DNA from 3 places in the Actinacidiphila reveromycinica genome. Region 2 is predicted to be linked to each of the others. Evidence: riboswitches for the same ligand, from Rfam matches in the RefSeq annotation. Region 2 holds a riboswitch; each other region holds the start of a gene.
The links. Region 2 has a riboswitch for cobalamin ahead of nicT (Nickel transporter NicT). Riboswitches for the same ligand answer to the same signal wherever they lie in the genome.
Positions count from the first base shown of each region.

Region 1 (4,510 bases), 1.7 Mb from region 2:
TGGACGACGCCGTTGCCGGAGACGACCGTGCCGTACGGCTGGGCCGGGGTGGCGGCCTGGGCCGCGGTGGCACCGAGCAGTGCGGTGCAGATCGCCACCGCGGCGGTCAGCGCGCTCGCGCCGGCGACGAAGCGGCCTCGGAGGGTGGGAAGGGCAGCGGATGACGCCAAGGGATTCTCCTGTTCCTGGTGTGCGGTGACTCGCGTGGGGCACCGCCGAAACTACGCCGGACGATGCCGGCAACCCGGATGAATCGCCACGTTGCGCCGAACGTGTGAACCTCCCTCACCCGTCTGCGGGTGACTCCCGGTCACACCTGGCCGCGGGGCCCGGGGTCGGCCAGCCACGGGTCGGCGTCGAGCACCTCGTGGAAGAGCGCGCGGGCCTGCTCCGCCGGCAGGTCGCGGGTGGCGTCGACCGCCTCGTCGAGCCAGACCCGGAAGGCCGCGACGGCTCGCGCGACCAGCAGGCGGGTGCGCAGGGCGGGCTCCTCCTGGCCGCCGTGCCGGTTCCGCACCTGGCGGGCGAACCTCTGCTCCTGCTGCGGCAGGTGCCAGAACGCGTCGAACCGCAGGCCGGCGGAGCTGGTGATGATCCGCCGGTACAGGCCGAGCTGCCGCCGGTGCGCCAGGGCGTAGTCCGCCAGGTCCAGCATGGCCGCGCGCACCGCGTCGTGTTCGGTGGAGCCGGCCGGCGTGGCGGCGAGCGACTCGTCCAGCCGGGCCGTCATCTCCTCCAGCGGCACGTTCAGCAGCTCCTCCTTCGAGGCGAAGTAGCGGAAGAAGGTGCGCCGGCCGATGTCGGCGGCCTCGCAGATGGCGGCCACGGTCACGTCGTCGTACCCGTGCTCGCCGAAGAGCCGGAAGGCGATCTCGATCGTCGCCGCGCGGTTGTCCGCGCGCTTGCGTTCGCGCATCCCGTCGATGGAGCGCCTCCTCGGTGTGCGGGCCGTACGTCAACGATCCGATTGAATCCTATGCACGTTCGTGGCACCGTATGCCACATGGCACCGTGTGCCACGAATTGCGGTGTGCGGGCAGAGACCTTCCAGACGAGGAGTGACCGTGGTGAACCACTCGGAGGACGCCCCCGAGGAGTCGCGGACCGCCGCCGACGGCGACGGCCGGGCGGGGCCGGGAGGCGGCTGGCAGCCGGCCGAGATCGCCGCGCTCGCGGTGGTCGCGCTGGCCGGCCTGCTCGCCTCGCTGACCCAGTCCCTGCTCATCCCGGTCCTGCCGAAGATCACCACCGACCTCGGCAGCTCCACCGGCGACGTGCAGTGGCTGCTGACGTCCACGCTGCTGGTCGCCTCCGTCGCGGTGCCGGTGGCCGGCCGGCTCGGTGACCTGTACGGCAAGAAGGCCGCGCTGATCGGCTCGGCGGCCGCGCTCTGCGTCGGCTCGCTGGTCTCCGCGCTCAGCGACAGCCTGGTGCCGATGATCGTCGGCCGCGCGATCGTCGGGGTCTCCATGGCGGTGATCCCGCTCGGCATCAGCCTGCTGAGCACGATGCTGCCGCGCGCACGGGCCTCCGCGGGGATCGCCCTGGTCAGCGCGATGCTGGGGATCGGCGGGGCGCTCGGTGTGCCGCTGGCCGCCTGGATCGGCGAGCACACCGACTACCACCTGCTCTTCTGGATCTGCGCGGCCGGCGGCGCGCTGTCGGTGGCCGGCACCTGGCTGCTGCTCACCGAGCCGGCCGGCCGCTCCGTCGGCCGCCTCGACGTGCCCGGCACGGTGGTGCTCGCCGGCGCCCTGGTCTGCCTGCTGCTGCCGCTGAGCCAGGCCGCCGGCTGGGGCTGGTCCTCGCCGACGACCATCGGGCTGCTGGTCGCCGCGGTGGTGCTGCTCGTCGCCTTCGTGCTCTGGGAGCGCCGCGCCTCCTCGCCGCTCGTCGACGTCGTGGTGAACTCCGCGCCGTCGCTGCTGCTGACGAACATCGCGTCCACCTGCGTCGGCTTCGCGCTGTTCGCCACGCTGATCGGCACCGCCTCCTACGTGGAGGCACCGCGCGCGACCGGCTACGGATTCGGGTCGTCCGTGGTCGTGGGCGGCCTGTGCCTGCTGCCCAGCGGCCTGGCGATGCTCGTGCTCTCGCCGGCCTCGGCCGCCATCACCAACCGGGTCGGGCCGAAGATCACCCTGGCCATCGGCGCGACGATCGTGGCCGCGGGCTTCGTGGTGCGCATCGTGCTCACCGGCCACCTGTGGGAGGTCATCCTCGGTACCAGCATCGCGGGCGCGGGCACGGGCATCGCCTACGCGGCCATGCCGGCGCTGGTCAACCTCGCCGCGCCCCGCTCCTCGCTGGCGGCCGCCAACGGGCTGAACACGCTGTTCCGTTCGGTCGGCAGCTCGCTGGCCAGCGCGGTGGGCGGCACGCTGTTCGCCTCCCAGGTGGTCGTGCTGGCCGGGCAGGCGATGCCGTCCCTGCACGCCTACCGGGTGCTGTTCGGGATCTGCGCGGGCGCCGCGCTGCTCGGGGCCCTCATCGCCCTCACGGTGCCGGCCGCCCAGGAGCGGGAGGAGGCGCCGCGGGCCGAACCGGCCCTGGCCTGACCGGCCCGTCCGGCCCGTCCGGCCCGTCCGACCCCGCCGTCCCGCCGTCCCGCCCCGCCGTCCCGCCTGGTGGGAGGGCGGGGGTTCCGGGATGTGGGCGGCGGCGGGCCGTCGGCACCCGGGCGTTCTATGCTTGCGGGTGCAGCTGGTTCGCCCTGCCCGCCAGGCATCGGCGTCGCAAGAGGGAACCCGGTGGGAATCCGGGACTGCCCCGCAGCGGTGAGTGGGAACGAGCGCCGTCATACGCACTGGGTCCGGACCGCGGACCTGGGAAGCGACGGCCAGTAGGTGTCTGCCCCCGGCAGGCGTGCCCGCGAGTCCGAAGACCTGCCCGTTGCCCGTACGCGACCGATCGCGTGCGGAAATCCCGGTGACCTCGTGGGCGGGTCGGCGTGGACAGCAGGTGGAGGAGCACCCCCGGGTGCGTCCTCTCCCCCTCGTTCGCCGCCTTCGCGCCCGCGTCCCGTCCCCGGGATGCCAGGGAGACATCTCGCGAAGGAGAGTTCCGTGTCAGCAAAGCCCGCAGCCGCGGCAGCACGGGCCACCGTGTACGGCTACCCCCGCCAGGGACCGCACCGGGAACTGAAGAAGGCCGTCGAGGGCTACTGGAAGGGCCGCGTCACCGCGGACTCCCTCCGGCGGACCGCGGCCGACCTGCGCCGGTCCAACTGGACCCAGCTCGTGGATGCCGGCATCCACGAGGTGCCCACCGGCGACTTCTCGCTCTACGACCACGTCCTCGACACCAGCGTCATGGTCGGCGCCGTGCCCGAGCGGCACCGCGCCGCCGTCGCCGCGGACCGGCTCGACGGCTACTTCGCCATGGCCCGCGGCACCCAGGACGTCGCTCCGCTGGAGATGACGAAGTGGTTCGACACCAACTACCACTACCTGGTCCCCGAGCTGGGCCCGGACACGGTCTTCGCCGCCGACTCCGCCGCGCAGGTCGGCGCGCTGCGCGAGGCCCTGGCCCTCGGCCACGACGCCCGGCCGGTCCTCGTCGGCCCGGTGACGTACCTGCTGCTCGCCAAGCCGGCCCCGGGCGCGCCGGCCGGTTTCGCACCGCTCGCCCTGCTGGACCGGCTGCTGCCGGTGTACGCGGAGGTGCTCGCCGACCTGCGGGCGGCCGGCGCGGCGTGGGTTCAGCTCGACGAACCCGCCCTGGTCCAGGACCGCACCCCCGCGGAACTGGACGCCACCGCCCGCGCCTACCGGCGGCTCGGCACCCTGGCCGACCGGCCGAAGCTGCTCGTCGCCTCATACTTCGACCGGCTCGGCGACGCGCTGCCGGTGCTGGCCGGCGCGCCGGTCGAGGGCCTGGCGGTCGACTTCACCGGCCCGGCCGCCGCGAACCTCGACGACCTCGCGGCCACCGGCGGGCTGCCCGGCAAGCGGCTGGTGGCGGGCGTGGTGGACGGCCGCAACGTCTGGATCAACGACTACGAGAAGTCACTCGCCACCCTGGCCACCCTGCTCGGCCTCGCCGACCGGGTGGACGTCGCCGCGTCCTGCTCGCTGCTGCACGTGCCGCTGGACACCGCGCCCGAGCAGGACATCGACCCGCAGGTGCTGCGCTGGCTCGCGTTCGCCCGGCAGAAGACCGCCGAGGTCGTCACGCTCGCACGCGGCCTGGCCGAGGGCACCGACGCCGTCGCCGCGCTGATCGCGGCGAACCGCGCCGACCTGGCGTCCCGGGCCTCCTCCCCGATCACCCGTGACCCCGCCGTCCGCGCCAGGGTTGCCGCGATCACGGACGCCGACGGCCGCCGCGCCCCGGCGTACCCGGAGCGGGCCGCGGCCCAACGCGCGCGCCTGCGACTGCCGTTGCTGCCGACGACCACCATCGGGTCGTTCCCGCAGACCGCCGGGCTGCGCACCGCCCGCGCCGACCTGCGGGCCGGCCGGATCGACGAGGCCGGCTACGAGGAGCGGATCCGGGCCGAGATCGGTGA
Region 1 is NZ_AP018365.1:1,184,669-1,189,178, forward strand. It holds gene RVR_RS05005 (SH3 domain-containing protein) at 1-170, opposite strand, end outside; gene RVR_RS05010 (TetR family transcriptional regulator) at 311-916, opposite strand; gene RVR_RS05015 (MFS transporter) at 1,065-2,558, shown strand; cobalamin riboswitch at 2,688-2,907, shown strand; gene metE (5-methyltetrahydropteroyltriglutamate--homocysteine S-methyltransferase) at 3,066-4,510, shown strand, end outside.
Region 1: linked by a shared signal. The riboswitch ahead of metE (5-methyltetrahydropteroyltriglutamate--homocysteine S-methyltransferase) and the one ahead of nicT (Nickel transporter NicT) in region 2 are both predicted to bind cobalamin.

Region 2 (4,510 bases):
TGCGCCTGGCCGGCCGCTTCGAGGTCGCCGCCTTCGACCAGCGCGGCATCGGCCGGTCCGCGGCCGCCTCCGGGCCGTACGCCATGGCCGACCTCGCCGCGGACGCGGCGGCGCTCGCCGACCACCTCGGCTGGCCGTCCTTCCGCGTGTTCGGGATCAGCTTCGGCGGGATGGTCGCCCAGGAACTGGCCGTCACCCGGCCGGAACGGATCGAGCGGATGGCGCTGCTGTGCACCTCGTCCGGGGGACCCGGCGGCTCCTCGTACCCGCTGCACACGCTGGGCGAACTCCCTCTGGAGGAGCGGCAGGCCCGGTACGCGGGCATCCTTGACACCCGCTTCACCGCGGAGTGGCTGGCCTCCCGCCCCGGCGACCGCGCGGTGGTCGAGTCGATGCGCGGGCGGCTGGCGGCCGGCAAGCCGGCCGCGGTGCGGCTGGGAGAGGAACTCCAACTCCGGGCCCGCGCCGCGCACGACGTGTACGACCGGCTCCCGGCCGTCACCTGCCCGACGCTGGTCGCCGCCGGGCGCTACGACGGCATCGCGCCGGTCGCCAACAGCGAGGCGGTGGCCCGGGCGATACCGGGCGCCGAGTTGCGGGTCTTCGAGGGCGGGCACATCTTCCCGTTCCAGGACCCCGAGGCGCTGCCGGCGGTGATCGACTTCCTCGCCCGGTGACGGCCCCGCGGGACTAGGACGACATCCCGCCCGAGCCGGCGCGTGCCGCGGCGCCCCAGCGGCGCTCGACCTTCGCGAACCGCCAGTAGGCCAGGGCGCAGGCCCAGACCACGACGAACAGGCCGACGATGACGTAGCCGACGTTGTCCAGGCTGATACCGGAGATCCAGTCGGTGGCGCCGTTGGTGAAGCCGGCGTTGTCGTGCAGGACGCCGACGAGTTCGATGGTGCCGATGACGAAGGCCACGGCGATGGACAGGCCGGTGATCGTGAGGTTGTAGTAGACCTTGCGGACCGGGTTGGAGAACGCCCAGTGGTACGCGAAGTTCATGAAGGTGCCGTCGAGGGTGTCGAACAGGCTCATGCCGGCGGCGAACAGCAGCGGCAGGCACAGCACCGCGTACCAGGGCAGGCCGGAGGCGGCGCCGGAACCCGCCATCACCATGAGGGTGACCTCGGTGGCGGTGTCGAAGCCGAGGCCGAACAGGACGCCGACCGGGTACATCTGGCCGGGGTGGCGGATCGACTTGGTGAGTCGGCCGAGCAGGCGGTTCATGAAGCCCCGGCTGTCCAGGTGCTTCTCCAGCTCGTGCTCGTCGAAGTTGCCCGCGCGCATCTCCTTGAACACCCGGTAGATGCCCAGCAGGGCGACGAGGTTGAGGGCGGCGATGAGGTAGAGGAAAGTCCCCGAGACGCTGGTGCTGATGACGCCGAGGGTGACGTGCGTCTCGGAGTCCTCGTTCATCAGGGTGCCGGCGATCTTGGCGCCGCCGGCGATCATGCCGGCCATGGCGACGACGATCGAGGAGTGGCCGAGGGCGAACCAGAAGCCGACCGAGACGGGGCGCTGCCCGTCGGCCATCAGCTTGCGCGTGGTGTTGTCGATCGCGGCGATGTGGTCGGCGTCGAAGGCGTGCCGCATGCCGAGGGTGTAGGCCGTGACCCCCAGCCCGACGCCGAACGCCTGCTTGCCGACGGTGTAGTGGTGCGGCGCGACCATCATCACCAGGATGGCGAACGCCGCGGCGTGCAGGGCGGCGATCGCGGCCAGCAGCACGCCGGTGCGTATCCAGTCGGCGCGTGCGAATCGGTGGGCGACGGGCCCGGGGGAGGGCGTCCCCGCGGGCGGTCCGGCGGGCGACGGCGGGTTTTCGGGCAGGGTCATACCGGGGCAGCCTCTCCAGCACCTCGTGGACAGTTCGTCGTGCGTGCCGTGGCCGGTCTCCTGGCTTACGGGTCCGACGTCGCCGTCCTCCGCCTTCCCAGCCGCCGAAACGGCCAGTGGCGTCCACCCCCTGCGGGGCGGAACGAGCACGGTGACTTCCCGATCACAGTGGCGAGGGCCGCACCGGTTTCCCACCGGTTTCCCGAGCACCACGGCCCGGCCAGCGTAGATGCACACGTCAGCCGACTGCAACGGGGTCTCAACGGGCCCGGTGCGCGCGGCGGTCGGGACCGCGTGCCCCGGTGACGTCACGGGCGCCGACGGCTGGCACGATGTCGCCATGGCCCGGATGCCCGCCCTCCGCCTTGTGCGCTCAGCCGTGTTCGCGGCCGTGTGCACGGCGATGAGCGGCCTCGGCCACGCGATGATGTCCGGCGCCGGGGTCCCGGTCTGGGCTCTGCTGTACGCGTTCGCCGGGGTCACCGCCCTCGCGTGGTGGGCCTTCGGGAGGCGGCGCGGCGCGCCGGTGATCCTCGGCGGCAGCCTGGCCACGCAGTTGGGGCTCCACTGCGTCTTCCTGCTCGGGCAGTGGGTCGGCGCCGCTCCCTCGGCCGTGCCCGACCCGGCGATGCCCGCCACGTCCTCCATGCCCCCCATGCCTTCCATGCCTTCAATGCCGTTCATGCCGGGCATGGGGATGGCCGCGCCGGGCCCGGGCGGCACCGGGTCCATGGCGGGGCCGGGCGGCGGCATGGCCATGCACGAGTGGTCCCCGGGCATGCTCCTGCTGCACGCCGCTGCCGCCCTGGTGTGCGGCCTGTGGATGTGGCGGGGCGAGGTCGCCCTCCACCGGATGATCCGCTCGCTGGCCTGGGTACTGGCCGCTCCGCTGCGGTACGTCCTGGCGGTGTGCGGGATCACGCTGCCGCCGCTGCCGCGCGTGCGGGCCGGCACCGTGCCGCCTCTGCGGCCCGCCGAGGTGCTGCTGAGGCACGCGGTGGTGCGGCGCGGGCCGCCGCCGCTCGTCGTCCTGATCTGACAGGCGCCCGCCACCGGCCGGTTGTCCGGCCGCTCCGACGGCCGCAGCGCCGGTATGTCCCGCTGCCCCCGCGGCCGGCTTCGCGCCGCCCCGGCACCGCGTGGACCGTACCGGACCCTGATCCCGTCGGCCTGCCCGGCACCACGCCGCCGCGTCAGCGCGTTCGTGTGCGTACGCCTTCACCGGTCCGCGCGTCCTCACCAGCGCGTGCACGCCGCCGTGTACGGCACCCCGTGTACGACGCCTCCGTGTACGACGTCCCGTGCGCGACGTCCCGCGTCCGACGACCGCGGCGCGCGCGAAGGGCGGGCCGCCCGTCGGCGGGACCGCGTGCCGTGATCACGGCCGGTCCCGCACGAGCGAAGGACCCGAGAACATGACCCCTGCCCGGAACCCCCGGGGCGACCGGCCGCCGGTCGCACGTGACGACGCCCAGGTGACCGCCTGGGCCCTGGCCGCCGGCCGCGGCGACGAGGAGGCGATCGAACACTTCGTCCGGGCCACCCGCGCCGACGTCCGGCGCTTCGTCGCCCACCTGACCGCTGACTTCTCCGGGGCCGACGACCTCACCCAGGAGACGTACCTGCGGGCGCTGTCCGGCCTGCCGCGGTTCGCCGGGCGCTCCTGCGCCCGCACCTGGCTGCTGTCCATCGCCCGCCGTGTGGTGGTCGACCGCTACCGCTACGACGCGGCGCGGCCCCGGACGTCGGCAACGGACGACTGGCTGGAGGCGGCCGAGCGGGCGCAACCCGCCCACGGACCCGGCTTCGACGAGGGCGTCGCCCTGTTGGACCTGCTGAGCACGGTGGACCGCGGGCGCCGGGAGGCGTTCGTGCTCACCCAGCTCCTGGAGTTGCCGTACGCCGAAGCGGCCGCCCGCACCGGGTGCCCCGTGGGCACCGTCCGCTCCCGTGTGGCGCGGGCCCGGGCGGACGTCCACGCACTGCTGGTCGCCGCCGACGAACCCGAGGCGGCGGCCGCGGCGGCCTGACGGTTCCGCCGCGTCCCGACGACGGGCGGGCCGCCGACCTGGCGGCCCGCCCCCACCTGCCCGCGGGCACGCAACGGGCAACCGATCGACGAGAGAGGCGGTATGGGGTGCGAGATGCCCGGCGGACAGGTTCCGCGAAGGTGACGCGCCGGTCGGGCGGGCGGTTCACCCCGTCACGCCGCCCGGCGGCGGGGGAACCCCTCTGGCCGTGGGAGGAGCCGGTCGCGTCGGGACGGCGTCGGTGCCGGCGCCGTCGGGGCCGTCGGGGCCGGCGGGGCCGGGAACGGCGGGAATGGGAACGGCGGGAACGGGACGTGCGGGAACGTGACCTGCGAGGTCGGGCGTTGACGCTCGCCGGCACTGCGGTGCTGGCCGGCGGGTACGGCTGGCTCGGCGGCCGTCTGGCCGGCTCGGCCGGGGTGTTCGGGGGAGTGGCCGTGGGAGCTGTCGTCGCCGTGGCGCTCCGGCTGGTCGTCGCGGTGGTCGCGGGGGATCGGGTCCGCCGGCCACGCGGGCGGCGCGGAAGTGAAGGGAAACGGCCGGGAACTCCACCGGGGCCGGGTCCGACTACTGGAACGTGACGTACCGCCCCGGCGCGCCCGCGCGCGCCTCCCGCACCCTCCGCCGGGTCGTACCGC
Region 2 is NZ_AP018365.1:2,840,729-2,845,238, reverse strand. It holds gene RVR_RS11680 (alpha/beta fold hydrolase) at 1-677, shown strand, start outside; gene nicT (Nickel transporter NicT) at 691-1,842, opposite strand; cobalamin riboswitch at 1,876-2,071, opposite strand; gene RVR_RS11670 (hypothetical protein) at 2,183-2,881, shown strand; gene RVR_RS11665 (sigma-70 family RNA polymerase sigma factor) at 3,258-3,872, shown strand; gene RVR_RS11660 (copper chaperone PCu(A)C) at 4,450-4,510, shown strand, end outside.

Region 3 (4,510 bases), 1.2 Mb from region 2:
CACGCACCGCGCCGCGCAGCGACACCCGCAGCCCGTCCTCCTCGTCGATCCCCAGGCCGTGGGCGAAGGGCAGCACGCCGAGGGTGGGACGGCCGGTCAGCCCGCGCAGCATGTCCAGGCCGGGCCGCAGCAGCGAGACGTCACCGCGGAACTTGTTCACCAGGTAGCCCGCGACCAGCCGCTGGTCCTCCGGCGCGAGCAGGGCCGTCGTGCCGTAGAACGACGCGAAGACGCCGCCGCGGTCGATGTCGCCCACCACCACGACCGGCAGGCCCGCGCTCCTGGCCACGGCCATGTTGACGATGTCGGTGCGGCGCAGGTTGATCTCGGCGGGGCTGCCGGCTCCCTCGCAGACCACGGCGTCGTGGGTGCGGCCCAACTCCTCCAGGCACTCCACCACGGTGCCGAGCAACTCGGCCTGCCGGCCGCCGTGGTAGCCGCGCGCGCTCAACTCGCCGACGGGCTTGCCGAGTACCACGACCTGGCTGCGGTGGTCGCCGCCGGGCTTGAGCAGCACCGGGTTCATCAGCGCCGAGGGCTCGACGCGGGCCGCCTGCGCCTGCATCGCCTGTGCCCGGCCGATCTCGGCGCCCTCGCGGGTCACGTACGAGTTGAGCGACATGTTCTGGCCCTTGAAGGGCGCCACCCGCAGGCCCTGGCGGGTCAGCCAGCGGCAGATCCCGGCGGTCACCACGCTCTTGCCGGTGTCGGACCCGGTCCCGGCGACCATCAGCCCCTTCATCGGGCACCCTCCGCGGTCGGAGCCGGTCCCGTGGCCCGCGCGACGGCCCGGACCCGATCCGCGGTCGGGGCCCGACCCGAGCCCGGCACTCGACCCGAGTTCGGTACTCGACCCGAGCCCGGCCCTCGACCCGAGCCCGGCACTCGACCCGAGCCCGGCACTCGACCCGAGCCCACGCCCCGACCCGCGACCGTGGTTCCGTCCGGGACCGTGGAGCGGCCCGTGACCGGAGCCGGTCCGGCGCCCCGCCCCGCCGCCGGCAGCCGTGCCCCGCGCGCCGCCGACAGCAGCACCGACGCGCCGAGTGCGAGCGCGCCCACCCGGCGGGAGAGCCGGATGGCGCGGCCGATGTCCGCCGGGCCCGGCGGACGGAACCCGGCACCCAGCACCGGACGGTGCTCGGTGCGGCCGCCGTACGCCAGGGTGCCGCCCAGCCGTATGCGCAGCGCTCCCGCGAACGCGGCCTCCACCGGACCGGCGTTGGGGGAGGGGTGGAGCGGCCCGTCGCGGCGCGCGGTGGCCAGCGCGCTGCGCGGGTACGGCCCGGCCAGCGCGGTGAGCGCGGCGGTCAACCGGGCCCCGGGGTAGCCGACCGCGTCGTCCAGCCGGGCGGCGGCCCACCCGAACCGCAGGTGGCGGGGGGAGCGGTGGCCGACCATGGCGTCCAGGGTGTTGGCGGCGCGGAAGCCGACCAGCCCGGGCACCCCGGCCAGCCCGCCCCACACGAGCGCGCCGACGACCGCGTCCGAGGTGTTCTCGGCGACCGACTCGACCACGGCGCGGGCGAGCGCGTCGGCGTCCAGCGCGGCCGGGTCCCGCCCGCACAGGTGCGGCAGCCGGGCCCGGGCCGCGGCCAGGTCGCCGGCCTCCAGCGCCGCGCCGATGGCGCGGGCCTCCCGGGCCAGCGAGGTGCCGCCGAGCACGGACCAGGTGGCCGCGGCGGTCAGCGCGGCGCGCAGCACCGGGCGGTCCCGGGCGGCGCGCTCGGCGAGGGCGGCCGCGGTGGCCGAGCCGCCCACGCACAGGGCGGCGTACGCCGCACCGGTGCCGCGGTGGTCGCGCCACATCAGCTTCTCCAGGGCTCCCGCGGCCCGCCCGAAGCCGGCCACCGGGTGGCCGCGGCGCGGATCGCCGATCAGGAGGTCGCCGAGGAAGCCGAGTGCGGCGCCGTAGGCGAAGGCGCGGTCGGCACGGCTCATGTCCGGGATATCCGGGGCTCGGCGCCCGAAGGGGCGGCTGCCGCGTGCGTGCGGGGCATCGCGAGGTCCTCACTCAGGGTCCGCGCCCTGGCTCGACGTGACCGGCGGTGAGAGTCTCCTGGCTCCCGGATCCACGCACTCCCGGGCCTTCCAGCCGGCGGGGCCGGCCGTGACCAACAGGGTCGGGAGTGCACTCCCCGGTGACAGTGGCGGGACCGCGTCGGATTCGCACCGACTTCCTCTCCTGCCGCCGTATGGCTCCCGGCAGTTCACCACGCCCGTGGAAACCCCGTCAACCACGCCTGCCTGCGGCTTTGCCCCGCCACCCCCAGGGTGGCCGGTCTCCGGCGTCATCGCCCCCCTGCGGGCGGCGGGTTGCCGGCGGTACCGTCGTCGTCCGGGCCATGGTGTCGTCGGACCGGTCGGCCGACGAGCGTCGGGACCGCAGCCGCCCAGAGGCCCTAGACGAAGGTCACCCGCAGTTGTCGGGCCAGGTCCGGGGCCGTGTCGGAGATCGTGTCGCAGAGGGCCACCGTCCGTTCCTGGATGAGTCCACCGCGGTACGCAGGTGGCAGTGCCTCCCATACTCCGGCGGCCTCTTCGGCGGCATGCGCCGTGTCTCCCTCGACGCTGAGACACGTCGCCTTGTCGATGTCCAACAGGGCTCGGGTCATCACGGAGGGCGTCCGTGTGAGGGCGACGGCGGCGTCCTGTTCGGCGTAGGCGTCCTTCGTGCTGCCCAGCAGGGTGAACGCCTGGGAGAGGTGGACGTGGTGCTTCTGCGGCGGGTAACCGAACCAGCTGTCGGCGGCCTGGGACCCGTCCAGCCGCCCAGCGATGGTACGAGCGTCGGCCACTCCGCGCAGGGCCCCCTGGCGGTCACCGTTCGCGGCAAGTGCCCGGGCGCTCACGGCGGCGGCGAGCGCCGCCGATGCGGAGGGGGTTCGCCCGGCTGCCACGCGAGCCTGGATCGCCAGGGCGGCGGCTGCTTCCGGAGCTCCGTAGTTGAGCGGCACCATCGCGTGGCGTGCGAGGGTCCAGGCGAGCATGTGACGGTCGCCGGACTCGCTGGCGGCCCGCTCGGCGGTGGCGAACCAGCGATGAGCTTCGCGCTGATCCCCGCGGTCATGCTGAATGATCGCCACCAAGCCGGTGATTCCGGCGGCCGTACGGGCGAGTTGCGTGCGGGTGGTTGCCGGGTGCGGGCGGTGGAGAACATCCCGGAGCAGGTCCACGTCGTCGCGCATCTGTCCGAGGACGGCGGTAGGGGGACGGCCTCGATAGCCGCCGCGATGGCGTTCGAACGCACCTTCCAGGTACGCGAGATCCCCCGCGTCCGAGCCGGTCAGGGCAGTGTCGATGCTCTGTCGCGCTTCGGCGATCCCGGACAGTGCTCCTGGTTCCGTTGCGGCAACCGCGAACACCCCGAGGAACTGTCGTCTGTCCACAGCCGTACCGTCCTCTCCGCCGGCGGCCGCAACTGTCAGGCTGCCGTCTTCAACGGTACGGGCCGCCGACGCCGGGTGGACAGCCGGAACCGGGAGGACGTCTGCGATCTGCACTCATGTGCTCGGCGAACGGGGGCTGGTGCCAGTCACAATCACCACCGGGCGCCATGCAGGGGGTAGCCCTGGCCATCGCGCGGACGAATCTACCGGGTGGTCCGGTAGAAGACCTTCCCGTCCTTCGGTTCGACTCCGAGTGCCTCGTAGAACGCGAGGGCGGACGGGTTGTCGGCGTCGGCGGTCCATTCGATCCTGGAGCAGCCTGATGCGGCGGCGACGTTGCGCACCTCGGACATGAGTGCGCGGCCGACGCCCCCGTGGCGGGCGTCGGGCCGTACGTACAGCTCCTTGAGATAGAGGGAGGTGTCCGCACCGGCGGCAGGCCAGAGAAAACTGTAGGACGCGAGCCCCAGCACGGTGTCACCGTCGCGGGCCACGAGGACGGTCGCGACCGGCCGGTCGGAGAAGAGCGCGTGGCGAATCTGCTCCGGATCGACCGGTACGGGCTCGCCGCCGTAGTACTTCTCGATCTCTCCGAGAAGGATCGACAGGCATTCCGCGTCCGCCTCGGTCGCAGGGCTGATCTGCATCGTGTGGCTACCTTCATCCCTCGGAGGACAGTGACAGGATCTCGCGAAGCGCTCTGACCTCCGCAACCGTGCGATTCTCCGGCACCTTACAGGCGACGTCACGAGCACGGGAGATGATCAAGGCGCTGCGGTGCTGGTCGGCCGGGATCGCCCGCGTGCCGAAGGGTCCCGCGCTTCCCTTGCCGCGACGGGGCGGGCCCCTGATCGGCGACGGACCGGCACGCAGGGGATCGCCCCGCCCATCCGGACTCGGGCGGGGCGATCCGGCGTGGGCGCCTAGCCCGCGATCAGGTGGATGCCGTAGGCGACCGCGGCGGCGCAGGCGGCGAAGCAGACGTACGCGCCGGTGCGGGTGAGGAGCGCGGCGCCGCCGCCCGTCTCGCGCCGGGACAGCCCGACGATGCCGAGTGTGAAGACGCCCACCAGGCCGACCGTGGCGAGGAGGGTGACCGCGAGGACCGTGCCGAGCGCGTG
Region 3 is NZ_AP018365.1:1,607,670-1,612,179, reverse strand. It holds gene RVR_RS06850 (cobyric acid synthase) at 1-742, opposite strand, end outside; partial or broken gene RVR_RS06845 (cobalamin biosynthesis protein) at 979-1,941, opposite strand; cobalamin riboswitch at 2,053-2,183, opposite strand; gene RVR_RS06840 (NsdA family TPR-like regulatory protein) at 2,403-3,503, opposite strand; gene RVR_RS06835 (GNAT family N-acetyltransferase) at 3,593-4,036, opposite strand; gene RVR_RS06830 (hypothetical protein) at 4,313-4,510, opposite strand, start outside.
Region 3: linked by a shared signal. The riboswitch ahead of RVR_RS06845 (cobalamin biosynthesis protein) and the one ahead of nicT (Nickel transporter NicT) in region 2 are both predicted to bind cobalamin.